DNA from 3 places in the Arthrobacter sp. NPDC090010 genome. Region 3 is predicted to be linked to each of the others. Evidence: riboswitches for the same ligand, from Rfam matches in the RefSeq annotation. Region 3 holds a riboswitch; each other region holds the start of a gene.
The links. Region 3 has a riboswitch for S-adenosylmethionine ahead of ACIPXZ_RS02475 (aminotransferase class V-fold PLP-dependent enzyme). Riboswitches for the same ligand answer to the same signal wherever they lie in the genome.
Positions count from the first base shown of each region.

Region 1: linked by a shared signal. The riboswitch ahead of ACIPXZ_RS07765 (bifunctional o-acetylhomoserine/o-acetylserine sulfhydrylase) and the one ahead of ACIPXZ_RS02475 (aminotransferase class V-fold PLP-dependent enzyme) in region 3 are both predicted to bind S-adenosylmethionine.
Region 2: linked by a shared signal. The riboswitch ahead of ACIPXZ_RS14985 (hypothetical protein) and the one ahead of ACIPXZ_RS02475 (aminotransferase class V-fold PLP-dependent enzyme) in region 3 are both predicted to bind S-adenosylmethionine.

Region 1 covers NZ_JBIVFT010000004.1:1,497-8,467, forward strand. Annotated here, with positions in the region: gene ACIPXZ_RS07765 (bifunctional o-acetylhomoserine/o-acetylserine sulfhydrylase) at 135-1,454, opposite strand; SAM riboswitch class IV at 1,542-1,659, opposite strand; gene ACIPXZ_RS07770 (hypothetical protein) at 1,838-2,302, shown strand; gene ACIPXZ_RS07775 (VOC family protein) at 2,486-3,124, shown strand; gene ACIPXZ_RS07780 (carboxyl transferase domain-containing protein) at 3,202-4,737, opposite strand; gene ACIPXZ_RS07785 (CaiB/BaiF CoA transferase family protein) at 4,734-5,954, opposite strand; gene ACIPXZ_RS07790 (sodium:solute symporter) at 5,951-6,971, opposite strand, start outside.
Region 2 covers NZ_JBIVFT010000011.1:155-4,744, forward strand. Annotated here, with positions in the region: gene ACIPXZ_RS14975 (hypothetical protein) at 225-1,181, shown strand; gene ACIPXZ_RS14980 (helix-turn-helix domain-containing protein) at 1,369-1,944, opposite strand; SAM riboswitch class IV at 2,157-2,265, shown strand; gene ACIPXZ_RS14985 (hypothetical protein) at 2,278-2,577, shown strand; gene ACIPXZ_RS14990 (VIT1/CCC1 transporter family protein) at 2,629-3,723, shown strand; gene ACIPXZ_RS14995 (YdcF family protein) at 3,791-4,590, shown strand, end outside.
Region 3 covers NZ_JBIVFT010000001.1:526,935-533,905, forward strand. Annotated here, with positions in the region: gene ACIPXZ_RS02455 (SRPBCC domain-containing protein) at 1-318, opposite strand, end outside; gene ACIPXZ_RS02460 (metal-dependent transcriptional regulator) at 429-1,142, opposite strand; gene ACIPXZ_RS02465 (Nramp family divalent metal transporter) at 1,174-2,424, opposite strand; gene ACIPXZ_RS02470 (class I SAM-dependent methyltransferase) at 2,528-3,265, opposite strand; gene ACIPXZ_RS02475 (aminotransferase class V-fold PLP-dependent enzyme) at 3,390-4,790, opposite strand; SAM riboswitch class IV at 4,829-4,944, opposite strand; gene hisN (histidinol-phosphatase) at 5,021-5,836, opposite strand; gene ACIPXZ_RS02485 (ribosome small subunit-dependent GTPase A) at 5,892-6,971, opposite strand, start outside.

The DNA.
Region 1 (6,971 bases), on a different contig from region 3:
CTAAAGGACACGAAACGGCACATTGCGAAGATGACGCTTCATGAGGAGTCATCTTCGGAACAATGTTCCAGCGGAATGCCGAACAGCCCGCCGATCCCGAAGAATCGGCGGGCCGCTCCCGGCGGGAGAGGTGATCAACGAGCGCCCTTCGCGGCGCGGAAGCCGGCGTCGAGGTCGGCGAGGATGTCGTCGATGTGCTCGATACCCACGGCCAGGCGCACCAGGCCCGGCGTGACCCCGGCCGCCAGCTGCTCGGCTTCCCCGAGCTGCGCGTGCGTCGTGGAGGCCGGGTGGATCACGAGCGAGCGGACATCCCCGAGGTTCGCCACATGCGAGTGCAACTCCAGCGCGTCCACGAAAGCCTTGCCCGCCTCCAGGCCACCCGCGATTTCGAACGCGACCACCGCGCCGATGCCATTGGGCCCGTACTTCCGTCCGCGCTCGAACCACGGGCTGCTCGGAAGCCCGGCGAACGCGACGCGCTCGACGTCGTCGCGGGCCTCAAGGAACTCGGCCACCTTCTGAGCGTTCTCCACGTGCCGCTCCACGCGGAGGCTGAGCGTCTCCAGCCCCTGGGCGATGAGGAAGGCATTGAAGGGGCTGACAGCCGAACCGAGATCGCGCAGGAGCTGAACGCGGGCTTTGAGGATGTAGCTGAGGTTGGCGCCCAATGCGCCGTCCGCGCCGAGGTCCCGGGCATAGACCAGACCGTTGTAGCTCGGGTCCGGGGTGTTGAAGCCCGGGAAACGCTCGGGGTCGGCAGCGAAGTCGAACTTGCCGGAGTCCACGATGACGCCCGCGATGGCCGCACCGTGCCCGCCGAGGTACTTCGTGGCGGAGTGGACCACGATGTCGGCGCCCCACTCCAACGGGCGGATCAGATACGGAGTGGCCAGAGTGTTGTCCACGACGAGCGGGACTCCGGACTCGTGAGCCACTGCCGAGACGCCTTCGATGTCCAGCACGTCCTGGCGTGGGTTGGAGACGACCTCCGCGAAGAACAGCTTGGTGTTCGGCTGAACTGCGGCACGCCACTGTTCCAGGTCGTCCGGGTCCTCCACGAAGGTCACCTGGATGCCGAACTTCTTCAGGGTGTTGGCGAGCAGATTGTAGGTTCCGCCATAGAGGCTGGGGCTCGCGACGACATGGTCGCCCGCCTCAGCGATGTTGAGGATCGCGAACGTCTCCGCGGCCTGACCGGAGCTCAGCAGAAGGGCGGCCAGGCCACCTTCCAGACTCGCGATCCGCTGCTCGACGGCGTCCTGCGTCGGGTTGCCGATCCGGGTGTAGATCGGTGCGAGTTCGGCGAGGGCGAAGCGGTTCGCGGCACTCTCGGCACTCGGGAAGACGAAGGAGGTGGTCTGGTAGATCGGCAGCGCCCGTGCCCCGGTGGCGGCGTCCGGTTCCTGACCGATGTGGATCTGGCGTGTTTCGAAGGACCAGTTGTTGCTCATGGCTTTCCTTAGATTTCAAGGGCCAGGTACGGTCTCCCCCACCATCGCTGGCGTCAGCCTGCCCGGAGGAAGGTAGACGGCGCCCACGGCCCGCGCTTGCGCACCGGCCTTGGCGCCGGTCCGCCTGGTCCTCACCCGGGGCACCCCGCCGCGGACGGAGGGTTGCCGGCCAGCAAGCCGGGGCTCAATGCTGGCACTCATGACCTGGAACCCAGAGTAGGGCGCGGCCCGTCGACGCGAAAAGGACGGCGTCACAATACGTCGCGGCGCCATGCCTCCGATCACCGGATGGGCACCTCTCCCCATTCCCACTTCAGCAATTCGGTGGGTAAATGTAGTACATCTGCAAGACATGCAGATGCACCCATTCAAGGAGTTTGATCATGAGCACCCGAATGAACCCCACTCCGAAACTGATCCGCCGGGCAACCGCCGCACTGGCGACCGCAGGCCTCGCCTTCGCGGGCCTCCTGGCCGCCAGCGCTCCGGCCGAAGCCGCGACCTACGGCAAGGCCGGCACGGTCGTCAAGCAGTGCACTGGGATCAAGAAACAGAGCTGGACCTTGCCGGGCACCAAGGCGACCCTGCAGTACTGGTACTCCACCAAGAACGGTGGCACCTCTTGCGCCATGGTGTACGACAACGTCTCCGGCAAAAACACCATGTACGTCAGCCTCAGGCCGAAGACGGGCCAGGGATCCTTCGACTACGGCCTGTACGAGTACTACGCCGGCGGCGCACAGCTCACCAATACAAAGGGCAAGTGCGTGTATGTCTACGCCGACATTTCGAAGACGAGATACTCGAAGGTCCTGGGCTTCAAGAGCGCCACCATCTGCAACAAGTGATCCGCAGGGTCTGCAACTGACCCGGACAACAACTCTAAGAGGGCTTCGGTGGCACGAAACAACGCCGCCGGAGCCCTCGGCGCATTCCACTCGACCGCACAGAAAACCAGGCGTTCACAGCCTCCAGAGCTAGTTAGGCAACCCTAAGCTGAGTGCCACGTCACAAAGTGCAAGGATGAAGCCATGCGGATGGACCACGTTTCTTACGCCTGTGAAAGTGACGGCCTGGAGGCCACTGCAGAGCGCATTTCTGCCGCTCTAGGACTGCACGCGGTGCGCGGCGGGGTGCACCCCCGATTCGGCACGCGCAACATGATCTTCCCCCTGGCCGACCACAAGTACCTTGAGGTCGTGGAGGTCCTGAATCACCCCGCATCGGATAAGGCTCCCTTCGGCCAGGCCGTGCGCGCCCGCTCTGAAATGGGCGGTGGGTGGATGGGCTGGTGCGTCGCCGTGGACGACCTGGCCCCCTTCGAATCCCGGCTCGGCCGAGAGGCCGTACCCGGCAATCGCAAGTTCCCGGACGGCCGGGAACTGATCTGGAAGCAGATCGGCATCCTGGGCCTCATCGCCGATCCCCAGGTCCCGTACATGCTCAAGTGGGACGGCGATCCCAGCCTGCACCCGTCCCTCGTCTACACCAGTGACGTCAAGGTCTCCAGCCTGACCATCGCCGGGTCCGCCCAGCGCGTCACGGAATGGCTCGGAGAGGAAGTCGGACATCCTCTCGAAGACGTCGCCGTCGAGTGGGTCGCCCCGCACGGCACCCCGGGCATCATGTCCGTGACCTTCGAGACAGCTCAGGGGCCGGTCACTCTCTGACCTCAGTCACCGCCGGAAAGGCCGGGAGAGCACGCCATCGGATCACTCCGGAGGGCGTGGTCTCCCGGCCTTTCTCATCACTGCGCCCGGCGGTCTGAATCCGCCTCACCGGAAGCGGACGCGCCCGATTCGGAGACATCGGCCTCAAGCAAGGCCGCCACCGCCTGGGCCAGTCCTCTGAGAAGCCCCGGCCCCTCGGGCACCACCGCATCCACCAGACCGGCCTCCGCGAGCGCCGCAGCCGTGATGCCTTGGGATGCAGCCAGCCGCGAAGCACCCTCGAGGTCTCCTTGGACGATCAGACTGGCACCTTCGGGAGGAAGTGGTGCGAGCCACGCATCGGCTGCCGCGACGATCCGGTGGGTGGCGGCCAAGGCGAGCGCTCCCCCTCCGGTCCCCTCCCCCAGGAGGATCGCCACACTGGGCACCGTGAGCATCGTGAGCTCGGCGATGCAGTCCGCGATGGCCCCGGCGATGGCGTCCTCCTCCGCCCGGACCGACAGCTCAGCCCCCGGGGTGTCCACGACGGTCACCAACGGCAGGCCGAGTGCCTCCGCGAGCGCGATCCCGCGCCTCACCTGAGCCAGCCCTGCGACGTCGAGCACTGCACCATCGCGCTGTGCGGCACGGTCTTGAGCGACCACCACGACGGGACGTCCGTACAGTTCAGCGAGGAGGGTCACCGTGCTGGCGGAGCGTCGCCCCCGCCCGGTCCCGTGCAGACGGACGGTGCGCCCGAAGCCCGCGGCAAGCAGTTCGTCCAGCCCGGGCCGCTCCGGGTCACGGCTTCGGAGCACGCTGTCCCAGGGAGCCGATTCACCCGCGCGCTCCCTGCCGGGTGATGCGACGCTCTTGGCGACGTCAGAACCGCGCCGGACACCTTGTCCCGCCAGGACGGTGAGGACGTCGCCCGCCAGGCGGCGGAATCCCGGGAGGTCAAGGACGGCGTCGACCGTCCCATGGTGCAGGAGATGTTCCGCGGTCTGGATCCCCGGCGGCATGGCTTCGCCTCGCAGCCCCTCGTAGACTTTCGGGCCGAGGAACCCGACCAAAGCCGCAGGCTCGGCCGCCGTGACGTGCCCCAGCGAACCCCAGGAGGCGAACACGCCTCCCGTGGTGGGATTCCGCAGGTACACCAGGTACGGCAGTCTCCTTTTCTTGTAACGGCTCAACGCGCGCGTGATGCGGGCCATCTGGAGGAACGCGGGGGTGCCTTCCTGCATGCGGGTGCCGCCCGACGCGGGGGCCGCGATGAGCGGCAGCCCTCGTCGTCCAGCGGAATCGATCGCGGCGACGATCCGATCGGCGGTGCGCTCACCGATGGAGCCCCCGAGAAAGGCGAACTCACTGACGACGACGGCGACGGGATGGCCGCCGATGGCCCCCTCACCGGTGAGCACCGCCTCGTCCGAGCCGCTGCGTTCGCGGGCACGCTCCAAGGTGGCCGCGTAGGCCGCATCGTCGACTCCGCGCGGCGTGACATCCCAGCTGACATGGCTGCCCGGGTCGAGCAGGGCGTCGATCAGCTCACGGGCACCCGGCCGTGGAGTCTGCGGCCGCTCGCGGGTCCCCTGCACGGTGAGAACTCCCGCGGCCCCGACGTCGTCCGTCATCCGCGTCCCACCAACAGCTGGTCCAGCCAGGCCCTGACGCCCTCATCGTGTTCTCCGAGGCGCGGAGGCGCCGTGTGCTGGAGTCTGGTGGTCTCCGTGCCGTCCGGCTGGAAGTAACGCAGTGGCCCGCCGGGGACCTCAAGGTGTCCCAGAGTCGGGTGTTCCATGCCCAGCAGGAGGTGCTGGCTACGGGTCTGTTCCCAGGCGAAGACCTCGTCCAGCGTGCGGACCTTTCCGGCCGGTACGCCTGCCTCCTCCAAGCGGCCGAGCAGTTCCTCGGAACCGTAAGCGGAGAAGGCGTCCTCGATCACGGCGATGAGCTCGTTCCGGTGTTCCACGCGTTGCGCATTGCCGTCCCAGCGCGGATCGTCGCGGTCAAGACCGAACGCATCCGCGAAACGCTTCCACAGTCCTTCCGAGCCGACGGCGATCTGCACGGCGCCGTCGGCGCAGCGGAAGAGTCCGTACGGTGCGATGGAGGGATGGTGATTTCCCTGGGCCTGCGGAACCTGTCCGCCGACCGTCCAGCGGGTCCCCTGGAAAGCGAGGACGCTCACGATCGAGGAGAGCAGCGAGGTCCTGACCACTTGTCCGCGTCCGGTCTGTTCCCGTTGCAGAAGCGCCGCCAGGACACCGTAGGCTCCGTGGATACCAGCAAGAACATCGCCGATCGGGACGCCGACCCGCTGCGGGTCATCGGGACCGGAGCCGGTGAGCGACATGAGGCCGGCCTCCCCCTGGGCGATCTGGTCGTAGCCGGCTCGTTGCCCTTCCGGGCCGTCATGCCCGAATCCACTGATGGACAGGATCACCAGCCGAGGATTCAGCTCTTCCAGGGTGACCGGATCGAAACCGAGCCGGTCGAGGGTTCCCGGACGGAAGTTCTCCACCAGCACATCCGCGCGGCGCAGCAGTTCGCGGAGCACACCCTTGTCGTCCTCGTCCTTCAGGTCCAGGGTGATGGATTCCTTGTTCCGGTTGCAGGACAGGAAGTAGGTCGACTCCCGGCCTCCCGCTGTGTCGATGAACGGGGGTCCCCAACCACGGGTGTCGTCTCCACCGGATGGATTCTCCACCTTGATCACCCGGGCGCCGAGGTCACCCAGCATCATGCCGGCGTGAGGCCCAGCGAGGGCGCGGGACAGATCCACGACGAGGGTTCCCGTGAGCGGCCCCGGCTGCCCGTCAGAGGTCTGGGCCGGATTCGTCCCGCTCATGCGGCGGCTCCTTCGACAGTGCCGCGGGCAGGACTCGCGGGGTGCGCCTGCGTTTCCGCAGGGACCGGGGGCTGACCTTTGAAGAACACCCGGCGCAGACCCTCGGCGATGGCCAGGACCACGAGGTTCGGGAGCAGCGAGACGAGGCCCGAGTCGATCCCGCCGGTCTTGATGTTGCCGAAGGTGATGATGGCCACCGAGAGGACGCCCGCCAGGATGCCCAGCACCACCGGGATGCCGTGGACCCGGACTCGCTTGGCATTGGCGAAAGCGACGGCGGGGGCCATCTGGGTGAGACCGCCGTAGGTCAGGAGCAGCAGTGCACCGATGTCGGACTTGGCCAGACCGAAGGCGAGCGCAAGGCCCACCGCCACCGCAACGATCAGGTGGTTGAGACGGAAGCGGAGCCGCTGATTCTTGACCGGGAGCAGATTGTTGGAGACGAGCATCGAGATGCCCATCGCGATCGCCCCCGCGGGCACCATGGCCGCAGCTGCGCCACCGATGGCGATGACGGCCAGGAGCGGATCAGGCAGGGTCTGCTGCGCGACGCTGAGCAACACGGTGTTGCCGGTCGTCTTCGGCTTGAGGATGAGGATCCCGGCCAGGCCTGCGAAGATCGGGATGAACAGGCTCAGCTGGTAGAGGGCGAGCCAGCTGTTGTTGCGCCGCAGGATCGCGCCGCTCTTCGCAGCCAGAACCGGTGGCCACAGGTGAGGGAAGGTGTTGAATCCCGCGCCGAGGCCGGTCACGATGACGGAGCTGACCCAGAAGGTCGCGTCCAGGCCGGGGCGGGAGATGGTGAAGTACCCGGAAGAGATCGCGTTGACCTTGGCCACCACGTCCGGAACAGCTCCGACGCCGGCGATGACCCCGGCCAGGACGATCACCAGGGCCGCGACCATGATGAAGTCCTTGAAGATCGCCACACGGGCCAGCCCTCGCAGACCGGCCCAGATGACGAAGACCACCACGAGGACGCTGGCCACGATCATGCTGTAACCGCTCGCGTCGGAG
Region 2 (4,590 bases), on a different contig from region 3:
CCGCCCCCCCCCCCCCCCGGGGGGCCCCCCCCCCCCCCGCCCCGCCCCCCCCCCCCCCCCCCCCCCAATAGCTGACTCGGCTGGCGTCGCCGCCGTGGATAGCGGACTCAGGAGCTCTGACGAACAAGTTCCCCTCGGGCACGATCCACAGTTCGCCACGCCGGTTTTTCCACATGGGAGCTCCGGCCGTCCTCCGCGGCTCGTTCATGCCGCAACGTCGCGGTATGAACAGAACACCGGCAGCACTGCTCCCAGACGGACAGGGTCCATGGCTGACTTCGGAGCTCGACCTCCTCGGAATCGGCAAGGACGCACGACGGCGGCTGCTCGCGAACAATGACATCGTCCGCCCACGGATAGGCGTCTTCGCGCCGGCTGAGGAACAACGACGACTCACTCTCAGCGAGCGCGCAGACCGCCGTCTGGCGGCTCATCTCCGCCTGACGCAAAACAAGGAAGATCCCGCCTACATCTACAGCCACACCTCGGCAGCCAGACTCAGAGGTCTGTCCTTCTGGCGCGACAGCCCCCTCATCCATGTCTCATGCCGGAGCAAACCGTGCGCGCGGCGCCTGGGTTCGGACATTCGTACGCATTTCATTCCGGTGCCAGGCACGGACTGGGACATCGTCAACGGTGTCCCGGTCACGACGCTCGAACGCACCATTATCGACTGCGCCAGAATCATGCCGGTGGAAGACGCGCTCATCCTAGCGGATCAGGCGCTGGCCCTTGGGGCCGACCGTCGTCGAATGCACCGGATGCTGGAGAGGCTCACCGGTCACCGAGGCGTGGTGAACGCCCGGATGGTCGTCGATTTCGCCGACCAGAGAAGCCAGTCCGTGGCCGAGTCCCGCTCGCGGCTGCTGTTCCACCTGGAGAGCCTCACGGCCCCTGTACCTCAGATGGCAGTCATGACGCCGCTCGGCTGGCGATATCTGGATTTCGCCTGGCCAGACAGCATGCTGGCCGTCGAGTTCGATGGGGAGGTCAAGTACTTCGGCGAAAAGCCGACGGAACGCGCCCTGTACGAAGAGCGCCTCCGGGAACGTCATCTCATGGAGCTGGGGTGGCGATTCGTCCGGCTGAGCTGGGCGGACCTCGATGACCCGGGAGGAGTGCGCAGACGGATCAAAGCGGCGCTCCGAGCCCAGGATTCTGCAGCCGCGCTACGCAACTGACGGTCTCGCAGCGCCAAGACTCGACACCCGTTCCGGGCTCGCCGAGTCAGCTATTGGGGGCGTGAGTCCGCTGCCCGGGGTAGCTGACTCACGCCCCCAATAGCTGACTCGGCAGGCGTCGGCGCCGTGGATAGCGGACTCAGGGCCCGATTACCGGCGCCTCAGCCATCGATCATGCCGCCACGACTCATGCCGCGGCAGCAGGAACCAGGACCCAGAGGACCTCGACTTCCTCATCGGTGGGGTTCAGCCAGGTGTGCGGTTCGCGACCCGGGAAACTGAGGGTGTCCCCTTCGGAGAGCTCGTACCGTTCGTTGGAGAAGGTGAGCACGATCCTGCCTTTGACCACGTGCAGCACGTCGACGTCGCAGTCGACGGCATACAGCTCCGACTCGCCCTTGCCGCGCGGCTCGATGATGCCTTTGAGCACTTGCAGCCTGCGCTCAGAACGGCCCGTCAGCAGCGTCTCCACGATGCCCTCGCCGCCGAGCGAGATTCTCGGAGCCTCATCCTTGCGGGTCAGGGTCACCTCCGTATCGGCGAAGAGGTCACCGATGTCGACCGAAAGCACCTGGCACAGGGTCACAAGGGACGCCACCGACGGCGAGGTGAGGTCGCGTTCCACGCGGGAGAGGAAGCCCTTGGTCAAGCCCGTCACCTCCGCGACCTGCTCGATCGTCATCCGCTGAGCCTTGCGTGCCGCGCGGATCCTGGACCCGATGTTGATCGGCGCATTGCTCGGCTCGATGGGCAGGGCTTTCATGGCGGCCATTCCTTCTCTGACGGGGCTGCGAAGAACAAGGGAGGTGATCCGGCTCACGGGCAGCATCTGCCTAGGAGTTTAGTACCAGTCACCAGGCCCTGCCTGCCCCGCAACTTCGCGTCGTGAGCTCACCCGTTCACGCAGCGTCACACTGCAGCCCGGACGTCCGGGCGCGGGCCGCGCGACGTCGTCGTGATCTAGAGTAAAGGAAGCTTCACGAGAGGTGGCGCCAAGCTCCGACTGGCCACCCGCCAACCCCATGTTCACGGGTGGCTCGGATGCAGAAGCGGCCCCGTTCCACTGGCGGGGCAAGAGCATTGCCGAAAGGCTTCGATGTCCGTCACCGTCATCCCTTCCGTCGAGCCGCAGAGCGGCCGGGTCACGCTTCACCTCCAGGGCGTGCCGCAGCACTACTTCTGTCCTCAGCCGCACCAATTGCTGGACGCCCTGAGCCGCGCGGTGCGCAGACCTCTCTGGAACGACGGCGCGCTCACCGTACGCGTCGCCGCCACCGGACTGCGGGACGGACGAGCACTGCATTTCCTCTTGCAACCGCTCCCGGGTTTGCGGTCGACCGAAACAACAATCCTCGGTGAACCGGCCGAAAATCCGCGGAATTTCGCGCTAAAGTGAGGGCTGCGCAATGGGGCGCCACCATCATCCCGACCCCAGGAGCCCGTGTTCATGAGCACCCCCCAAGCCTCCGCTGCAGATATCAGACGCTGGCAGCAGTACCTGGCCGACGAACGAGCCGAGGCTTCCGTCTACCGGGAGCTCGCCGCTCGCCGTGACGGTGAGGAGAAGGCGATCCTGCTGTCCCTCGCCGAAGCCGAGGGCCGCCACGAGGCACATTGGCTCAGCCTGCTCGGCGACGACGCCGGCAAGCCCCGCCCGGCCTCGCTGAACAGCCGTTTCCTGGGTTTCCTGGCCCGCCATTTCGGCTCCGTGTTCGTCCTGGCGCTCGCCCAGCGGGCCGAGGGCCGTTCCCCGTACTCCACTGATCCGCACGCCACACCCGCCATGGCGGCAGACGAGCAGATCCACGAAGAGGTGGTCCGGGGCCTCGCCACCCGCGGCCGGGCACGCCTCTCCGGAACCTTCCGAGCCGCGGTTTTCGGGGCCAACGACGGCCTCGTCAGCAACCTTTCGCTCGTCATGGGCATGGCGGCCACCGGCGTGAGCAGCCAGGTGGTGCTCTTCAGCGGCGTCGCAGGCCTGCTGGCCGGAGCGCTGTCCATGGGCGCGGGCGAATATGTCTCGGTCCGTTCCCAGCGGGAACTCCTGGACGCCAGCCGCCCGACCCAGGTCACCTTGGCCGTCGCACCACGCCTGGATCTTGAACACAACGAATTGGTGCTCGTATATCTGGCCCGCGGCATGAGCCGGGAAGCCGCCGAGCACCGGGCCGCCGAACGTCTCGGGCAGTTCAGCTGCGACTGCGACCCCAGCCTGTCCCTCTGGCCGGAGCGCCCGGAACAGGACCAGGACGAACACGAGGAGATCGGCACGGCCTGGGGAGCCGCCTCCTCCAGTTTCTGCTTCTTCGCCTCGGGCGCACTGATCCCCATCCTGCCGTTCCTGTTCGGCATGAGCGGTGTCGGGGCCCTGGTCCTCGCCGTAGTCCTGGTGGGCATCGTGCTGCTGGGCACCGGTTCGGTGGTCGGGCTGCTGTCCGGAACCTCACCGATGAGCCGCGCGCTGCGTCAGCTCTTGATCGGCTTGGGGGCCGCCGGGGCCACCTACGTCCTGGGTCTGCTCTTCGGCGCCACCATCGGCTGAGCCGAGGCCACCGGCGATCGTCCCTGGGCACCTCCTGCGTAGAGTTGCCTGCGGGAGGAAATGATCAATGGACACCATCACCCGAGTCATCGCGGAGAACATCACCACGGTACTCGCCGCTGTCTTCGCACTCGCCGGGGCGTTCAGCATCTGGCGGGACCGGCGACGGCTTCGCAATGGCGTGTTCCTGCTGCTGGCTTTCGGCTTCGCATTGCTGAGCCTCGGCCGGAACGATGAGACGGCGTGGATCCTGCTGCTCAGTGTCCTCCTCGCGCTCCTGGCCGTGCCGGTGCTCGGAGTCTTCCTGGTGGTCAACGGCATCATGATGCTGCGGCGGGAAGGACGGAGCCTGGCCAATCTGCTCTCCCTCGCGGTCGGACTGCTGGTGCTCTTCGCTCCCATGCTTCTGGGAGCCTTGGGGCGTGTCACGAGCCGTCCGGACGCTCCCACCTGGCTCAGCATGATCCCATTCCTGATCTTCGTGCTGGTGGCCTATGTGGGCTTCGTCTTCTCCGCGTTCCTGGTCTACTCCTTCGTCTATGCCCGGACACGGAGCCGCCAGGTCCCCGACTACGTGATCATCCTCGGCTCCGGTCTGATCGGCGGAAAGGTCCCGCCGCTCCTGGCAGGACGCCTCGATAAAGCGATTCAGATCTATCAGCGCTCCCCAGCCGACTCGAAGCCGGTTCTCATCCCCAGCGGCGGGCAAGGACCGGACGAGTCCCGCAGCGAGGGCGAGGCCATGGCCGAGTATCTGCGGGATGCAGGCATTCCCAGCACCGAGGTGCTGACCGAACCTCGCGCGCGGACAACCATGGAGAATCTGGAGTTCTCCCGGGCGCTCATGACGGTTCCGGACCCCGCCAT
Region 3 (6,971 bases):
GAAGCTGAAGTCGACGATCGTTCCCGCTTCGTCGACGGAGGTGCCGGGCGCCGCGCCCCACCGTATGGAGATGAGCCGGTCCTGCTCGGCTTCCAGCACCGTGACCGGGAAGGCTCCCGGGAAGTCGGCGAAGTCCCATTCGGCCGTGCTTCCCGCGGCATCCAGACGTCCTTTCGCGCCGCCCGTGGTGAAGTATTCGCTCAGCTGGGCCGGGTCGGCGACGGCTTCGTAGACCTCATGGACCGGCCGTGCGATGAAACCGAAAACCTCGAAACCCAGGTTCTCCGGGGTGGCATCGCTGTTCTTCTGCTCGGTCATCGTTTCCCTTTCCTTGTTCCGGTCCCGATGTCCCCACGCTAACCCGATCATCCGTTCAGGGCATCACCGGCGCGGCCGCCCCGCCGTCTCCGGGAGAGGCGGAACGCGACTCAGTCGAGTTCGCAGCCCTGGTGAGGGGCGTCGTCGGCGACCCAGAGTGCGTGCAGCGCCTGTTCCCCGAGTTCGGCGGAGTGTCCTTCGGACTGACCCGGAGGGGTCACCTGGACCTGCAGGGCGCCGCTGAACGGTTTGCGTTCGCCGACCTGGACGAGAGCGTCCACGTCCACTCCCTCCCGGGTGAGATACCGCAGGAGTTCCGGGTCGTCGTCGCTGATGCGGGTGATATGGCCGTGGTGCCCGGGGTCCAGTTCGGAGAGCAGCCTGGCCGCGGGGAGCCGGACCGTGCCGTCCTCTGACGGGATGGGGTCACCGTGCGGGTCCTTCCCCGGATGCCCGAGCTTCTCTGCCAGGCGGGCGACGAAAGTGTCCGACACGGCATGCTCCAGGAGTTCAGCCTCATCGTGCACCTCATCCCAGGCATACCCGAGTTCACGGACCAGGAAGGTCTCGATCAGCCGGTGCCGGCGTACGACGGCCAAGGCCAGCCGGCGCCCGTCCTCGGTGAGAGTCACGGCGCTGTAGGGCTTGTGATCGACCAGGCCCAGGTCCTTGAGCTTGCGGACCATTTCGGAGACCGAGGAGTTGGCCACGCCGAGCCGTTGCGCCAGCTGGGTGCTGTTGATGGCCTTGTCCTGCCACTCGGTGAAGGAGTAGATGACTTTGACGTAGTCCTCGATCGAGGACGAGGCTGCGGCAGACTTCACGCTGACCAGTCTACCGACGAGGGGTGAGGGCTCAGCTGCCGCCCGTGAACGTGAGCCAGATGAGCACGCCGTTGAGGACGACCACGAGGATCATGCTGATGGCGGCTGCGAGTTGAAGTGCCGGGTGGTCGGCATGGATTCCCATGATCTTCTTGTTCCGGCTCAGCAGGAACAGGGGCACCAGGGCGAAGGGTATGCCGAAGCTCAAGGCAACCTGGCTCAGGACCAGCACCTGTGTGGGGTCCATTCCGATGGCGAGGATGGCGATGGCGGGGATCAGCGTGATCACCCGGCGGGTCATCAGGGGGATCTGGACCTTGAGCAGGCCTCCCATGATGCTTGCGCCCGCGTAGGATCCCACCGCGGTGGAGGCGAGCCCGGACGCGAGAAGCCCCACGGCGAAGACCGCGCCGACGACGGGGCCGAGCGTGTCGGTGATGGCGGCGTGAGCTCCTTCGATGCTGTCCGTCCCCTCGCGGCCCGAGAGTGCGGATGCGGCGAGCAGCAGCATGCCGATATTGACGGCTCCGGCGATGGCGAGGGCTGCGACGACGTCCCAGCGCGTGGCGCGGATGAGTCGCCGGAGCGTCGAGACGTCGGGAGCCTGCTGTCCCAGGGGACGGTGACGGTCTCTTGCGAGTGCGGAGTGCACGTAAATGGCGTGGGGCATGACCGTGGCGCCGAGCATGCTGGCTGCCAGGAGCACCGAGCCGCTGCCCTCGAAGCGGGGGACGAGCCCGCCCAGGACTCCTTCCGGGCTCGGAGGGCTGAACACCAGGCCGCAGAGGAAGCCGATCGTGATGACCGCGAGCAGAACGATGATCGAGTTCTCGAAGGCGCGCTGTCGACGGCGGCTTTGCATGCTGAGCAACAGCATCGAGGCCGCACCGATGATGAGGCCTCCGAGGGGGAGGGGGAGGCCGAACAGCAGGTTCAGGGCTATCGCTCCGCCCACCACCTCGGCCAGATCCGTGGCGATGGCGACGGCTTCGGCCTGGAGCCAGAAGAGTCTTCGTCCCCAGGTGGGGAACCGCTGGCCGAGCAGTTCGGGCAAGGAATGGCCGGTGACGAGGCCCAGCTTCGCCGATTGGTACTGGACCATCACCGCCATCAGATTTGCGGCCACCAGCACCCAGACGAGGAGATAACCGAACTGCGCCCCGGCGGTGAGATTGGCGGCGACATTCCCGGGGTCGACGTATGCGATGGCCGCGACGAAGGCGGGGCCGAGCAGAAGGAGTCCGGGGGTGGTGCGCGGCCGGGTGGACAGCTCCGTGGGCATCATCGTCTCCTATTAGGCATTCCGAATTCAATAGTTTCGGCTTACCTAAAATTTAGCCGCCCAAGGGATGTCAGGCAAGTCCATGGATGTCGGTGACGCAATGTCACAGACGCTGCGCACGCCAGGCGTAACAGCGATAGGGGAGAGTGATCATTTCCTCGGCCCCATGCCCCAAATGTTCATGGAGGTACCAGTCGAGATTGGCCATGACCTTCGCCCGGACAGGCTCCGCGGACCTGAGGTAGTAGCTGCGCGACTTGGCCAGCTCGATGATGTCGGCCGTGCTCAGCTCGTCGTTCCAGGGCAGCACGGCTGCTGCCGCCTCACCGAACCCAGGCCCGATCGCGGGGACGAAGTGGGGTTTGATGACGTCTCCCGCGTGCATGATGCGGGACAGCCGGTGGACCCACGGTACCGAGGTGTCCAACTGATTCCACAGCAGCGCCAGAGTTCCTTCGGGCCGCAGGACGCGGGCCGCCTCGGCGCTCGCGGCCTGCGGGTCCACCCAGTGCCAGGTCTGTGCGGCCGTCACGACGTCGGCGCTTGCTGACGGGAGACCGGTCGCCTCGGCTGTTCCGACGACCGTGGTGACGTCCGGCAGTGCCGTGTGCAATTGACGCAGCATGTCCTCGGACGGCTCCACCGCGGTGACGGACAACCCCAGGGCGCCCAGAAGAGCGGTGAACTTCCCGGTTCCTGCTCCCAGATCGACGGCGTCCGCCGCGCCGGCGGGAACGCACCAGCGTGCCGCCTCCTCTGGATAAGAGGGCCGGACCCGCTCATAGTGTTCGCCGCCGCGTTCGAAAGCCCTGCCCATGTCGCGTCGTCGTGCGACGTCCATACGGGGGCCGCCGGAAGGGGATACGTGACGGGAGGACACGGTGCTGCTCCAACTGCTCGGGGATCGTCGTCGCTAAAAGGTTCTCACGACGACGTGGCTCCCCGAGCAGCGGGCAGGCGGGCCGTCATTCCCCCGTGGCGCAGGGGGCGGCTCCGGCAGTGCCCGGAGTGTTGGGCGCCCAGTGAGGATAGCTTCGCTGATCGTTGGACGGCACCCACCGGCCGGCGTCGACCACGTAGTCCCAGCCGAGTCCCTCCTCGCGGAGCCGCCGGATCCCGGCGATCAACCGGTCGGCATCCTCCAGGCGAGACCCCAGCCCGAAGCTGGCCCGCAACGAGCCTGCCGGAAGGCCGAGACGCTTCAGAAGCGGATGCGCGCAGAATTTGCCGTCGCGCAACCCCACGCCGTGCTCCGCCGAAAGATAGGCGGCCACGAGGCCGGCGTCGTAACCCTCGACGGAGAAATTGACGACGCCGATCGAATCGACGGAATCGCTGAACACCCGATGCACGGTGACGCCGTCGAGCGCTGTGAGGCCCTCCTCGAGATGGCGCCTGATATCGGCCTCGTGCTGCTGCCAGGTGTCGTGATCCAGCGACGCGAGCACCTGGGTCGCACGCGCCAGTGTCGCGGCACCGAGCACATTGGGCGAGCCGCCTTCATGCCGGGCCGGACCGGTGGTCCACGTCACTGAATCGAGCCGCGCCTCACGAACGGCCCCGCCGCCGAGCAGGTGGGGGGTTCCCGCGTCGAGCCAGTCCGCGCGGCCCACGAGGACTCCGGCACCGAACGGGGCATACAGCTTGTGCCCCGAGAAGGCGAGGTAGTCGACGTCGAGGGCGCTGATGTCGATGCGGCGGTGGGGCGCCAATTGCGCCGCATCCACCACGATCCGGGCACCGTACTCGTGGGCCAGTGCGGCCAGCTCGGCGATCGGGAGGATCTCTCCGGTGACGTTCGAGGCGCCCGTCACCGCCAGCAGCGAAACACCTCCCGCCTCAAGTTCCTCACGGATGGCGGACACGGTTTCGGTGAGAGTCTCCTGGGCCACCAGGCTGCGGTGCGCCACGCGCTGCCACGGCAGCAGATTGGCGTGGTGCTCGATGTCCAGGTACAGGACCTCCCCGGCCTGCTCGCCGTTCCTCTGGGGAAGGCATCCGGCCAGCACATTGAGTGAATCGGTGGTGTTGCGTGTGAAGATCACCAGGTCGTCGGGCCGACCGCCGATGAACTCGCGCACGATCTCGCGGGCGTTCTCATAGACCGAGGTGCTGATCTGGGACGCATAACCGGCCCCGCGGTGCACGCTGGCGTAGTACGGGAGGATCTCGTTCAGATAGGCGGAGACCACGCTCAGCGCGGGAGCGGAGGCCCCGTAGTCGAGGTTGGCGTAGCGGATGTCGCCGCCCTGGATGAGCGGTGCCTGGATCTCGGCTCCGGTGACGGCCGCGAAGGGATGCGCGGCCGGCGACGACGGCGCATGGGCGGCCTGAGCGGTACGGCGGGCAAGGGTGTTGACGGACATGCTGGGACCTCTGCATCGTGGAGGGGCCCGCTGAGCGGGCGCCGCGCTTGCCGATCCGCTGTCTGCGGTCGGCCTGGTCGTCACCCGGGGCACCCCACCGCGTCTGGAGGGTTGCCGGCCAGCAAACCGGGGTTTAGCGCTGGCACTCGTGACCTGTTCACGAGCGTACGACAGCGGCGCGTCCGCAGGGGAACGCGCCGCTATTGTTACGCAGAATATGACTTCGGAGCTCAGGGAAGCAGATCGTCCAAGGCAGGGTTCAGGCGGTGCAGGAACTCGGAGTGGAGGATGCCGTTGCTGGCCACGGCGTTGCCGCCGAAGGGTCCGTCCTGCCCGTCCAATGAGGTGAAACGGCCTCCAGCCTCCGTGACGATCGGGACCAGGGCCGCCATGTCGTAGAGGTTCAGTTCCGGCTCACAGGCCAGATCGACGGCGCCTTCAGCCAGAAGGCAGTACGACCAGAAATCACCGTACGCCCGGGTCCGCCACACGGAATCGTGGAGGTCGAGGAAACTGTCCAGCATCCCGCGTTCCTTCCAACCGTGAAGGCTGGAATAGCTGAGGGACGCATCCTCCATGCGGTGCACGTCAGACACCTTGAGGCGGGTGGCGGAGGCCAGCGAGCGGCCGGTGAAGGCCCCATGGCCCTTGGATGCCCACCAGCGCTTGCCCAGGGCAGGCGCGCTGACAACGCCCACGACAACCTCGTCATCCTCGATGAGGGAGATCAGGGTGGCCCAGACGGGCACGCCCCGCACGAAGTTCTTGGTTCCGTCGATCGGGTCCACCACCCAACGGCGGGAGCCGTGCCCGGTGGTCCCGAACTCTTCGCCGATGACAGCGTCGCGGGGCCGGGACCGGGACAGCTGCCCACGGATGTACTCCTCGGCGCTGCGATCCGCGTCGCTGACCGGAGTGAGGTCCGGCTTCGTCTCGACCTTCAGGTCCTGCGCCTTGAAGCGTTCCATCGTCTGGGCATCGACCTGGTCGGCCAGCACGTGCGCCAGGCGGAGGTCATCGGTGTAGTTCTGGGTGGGGACCGTCATGGGTTAAACCGTACCCATCGCGGGAGGACCCACAGCCCGCGACGCACCGAAGTGCTCATGGGGCTCCGAGTTCCTTGCTTTCCCGCTCTTCCTGTATTCCGGCGTCCAGCACACGCCGCAACGAGTCGAGGCGGGAGGCCCCGGCCGGGCCCGCATGCCCCTCCGCGACCCATGCGTCCAGGCCACATCCCACAGCCTGCGCGCCGTGCTTGCAGCCTCGCTCACAGGCTTCCGTGCCCGGAGCCAGATCGGGGAACGCGGCCAGGATACGGCTCGGATCGACCAGGGCCAGCCCGAAGGAGCGCACCCCGGGCGTGTCGATGATCCACGTGCCCGGACGGGCGTCCGGCATCTGGAGGGCCACGGCGGAGCTGGAGGTGTGGCGTCCCCTCCCGGTGACCGCGTTGACGTGACCGGTGGCGCGGTCCGCGCCGGTGAGTGCATTGACCATCGTGGACTTGCCCACTCCGGAGTGCCCGAGCAGCACGCTGACGTAGCCGTCCAATTCGTCCCGGAGTTCCGTGACGGCGCTTCCGAGCAGGGACGCCGAACCGCCGTCGGCGCTCCTGGCATCAATCCCATTGGCGCCGTTCTCCGTGGTGCGGCTGATGATCACCCGCAGATCGAGAGCCTGATAGTTGGCCAGCAGCTCCGCCGGATCCTTCACGTCCGCTTTGGTGATGAGCAGGATCGGTTCGATGCCGGCGTCGTAGGCAGCGACCAGTGCCCGGTCGATGAAGCCGGTCCGAGGCTCGGGATTGGCGGCAGCCACCACGATCACCAATTTGTCGGCATTGGCGACGACGGCGCGCTCGACGGGGTCGGTGTCATCCGCGCTGCGACGCAGCAGCGTACTGCGCTCCTCGATCCGCACCAGACGGGCCAGGGTGTCGGGCTTGCCCGAGACGTCACCGACGAGCGCCACGAAATCGCCCACCACGACGGGCTGGCGTCTGAGTTCCTTGGCACGGGCGGCGATGATGATCCGCTCCTGGGGTGTCCCTTCGTCCAGGACCGCCGTGTAGCGGCCCCGGTCGACGGTGACGATCCGGCCGGTCACAGCATCGGAGTGGCTGGGCCTGTCCTTGGTCCGCGGACGTGAACCGCGCTTGTTGGGCCGCTGCCTGACGTCCGA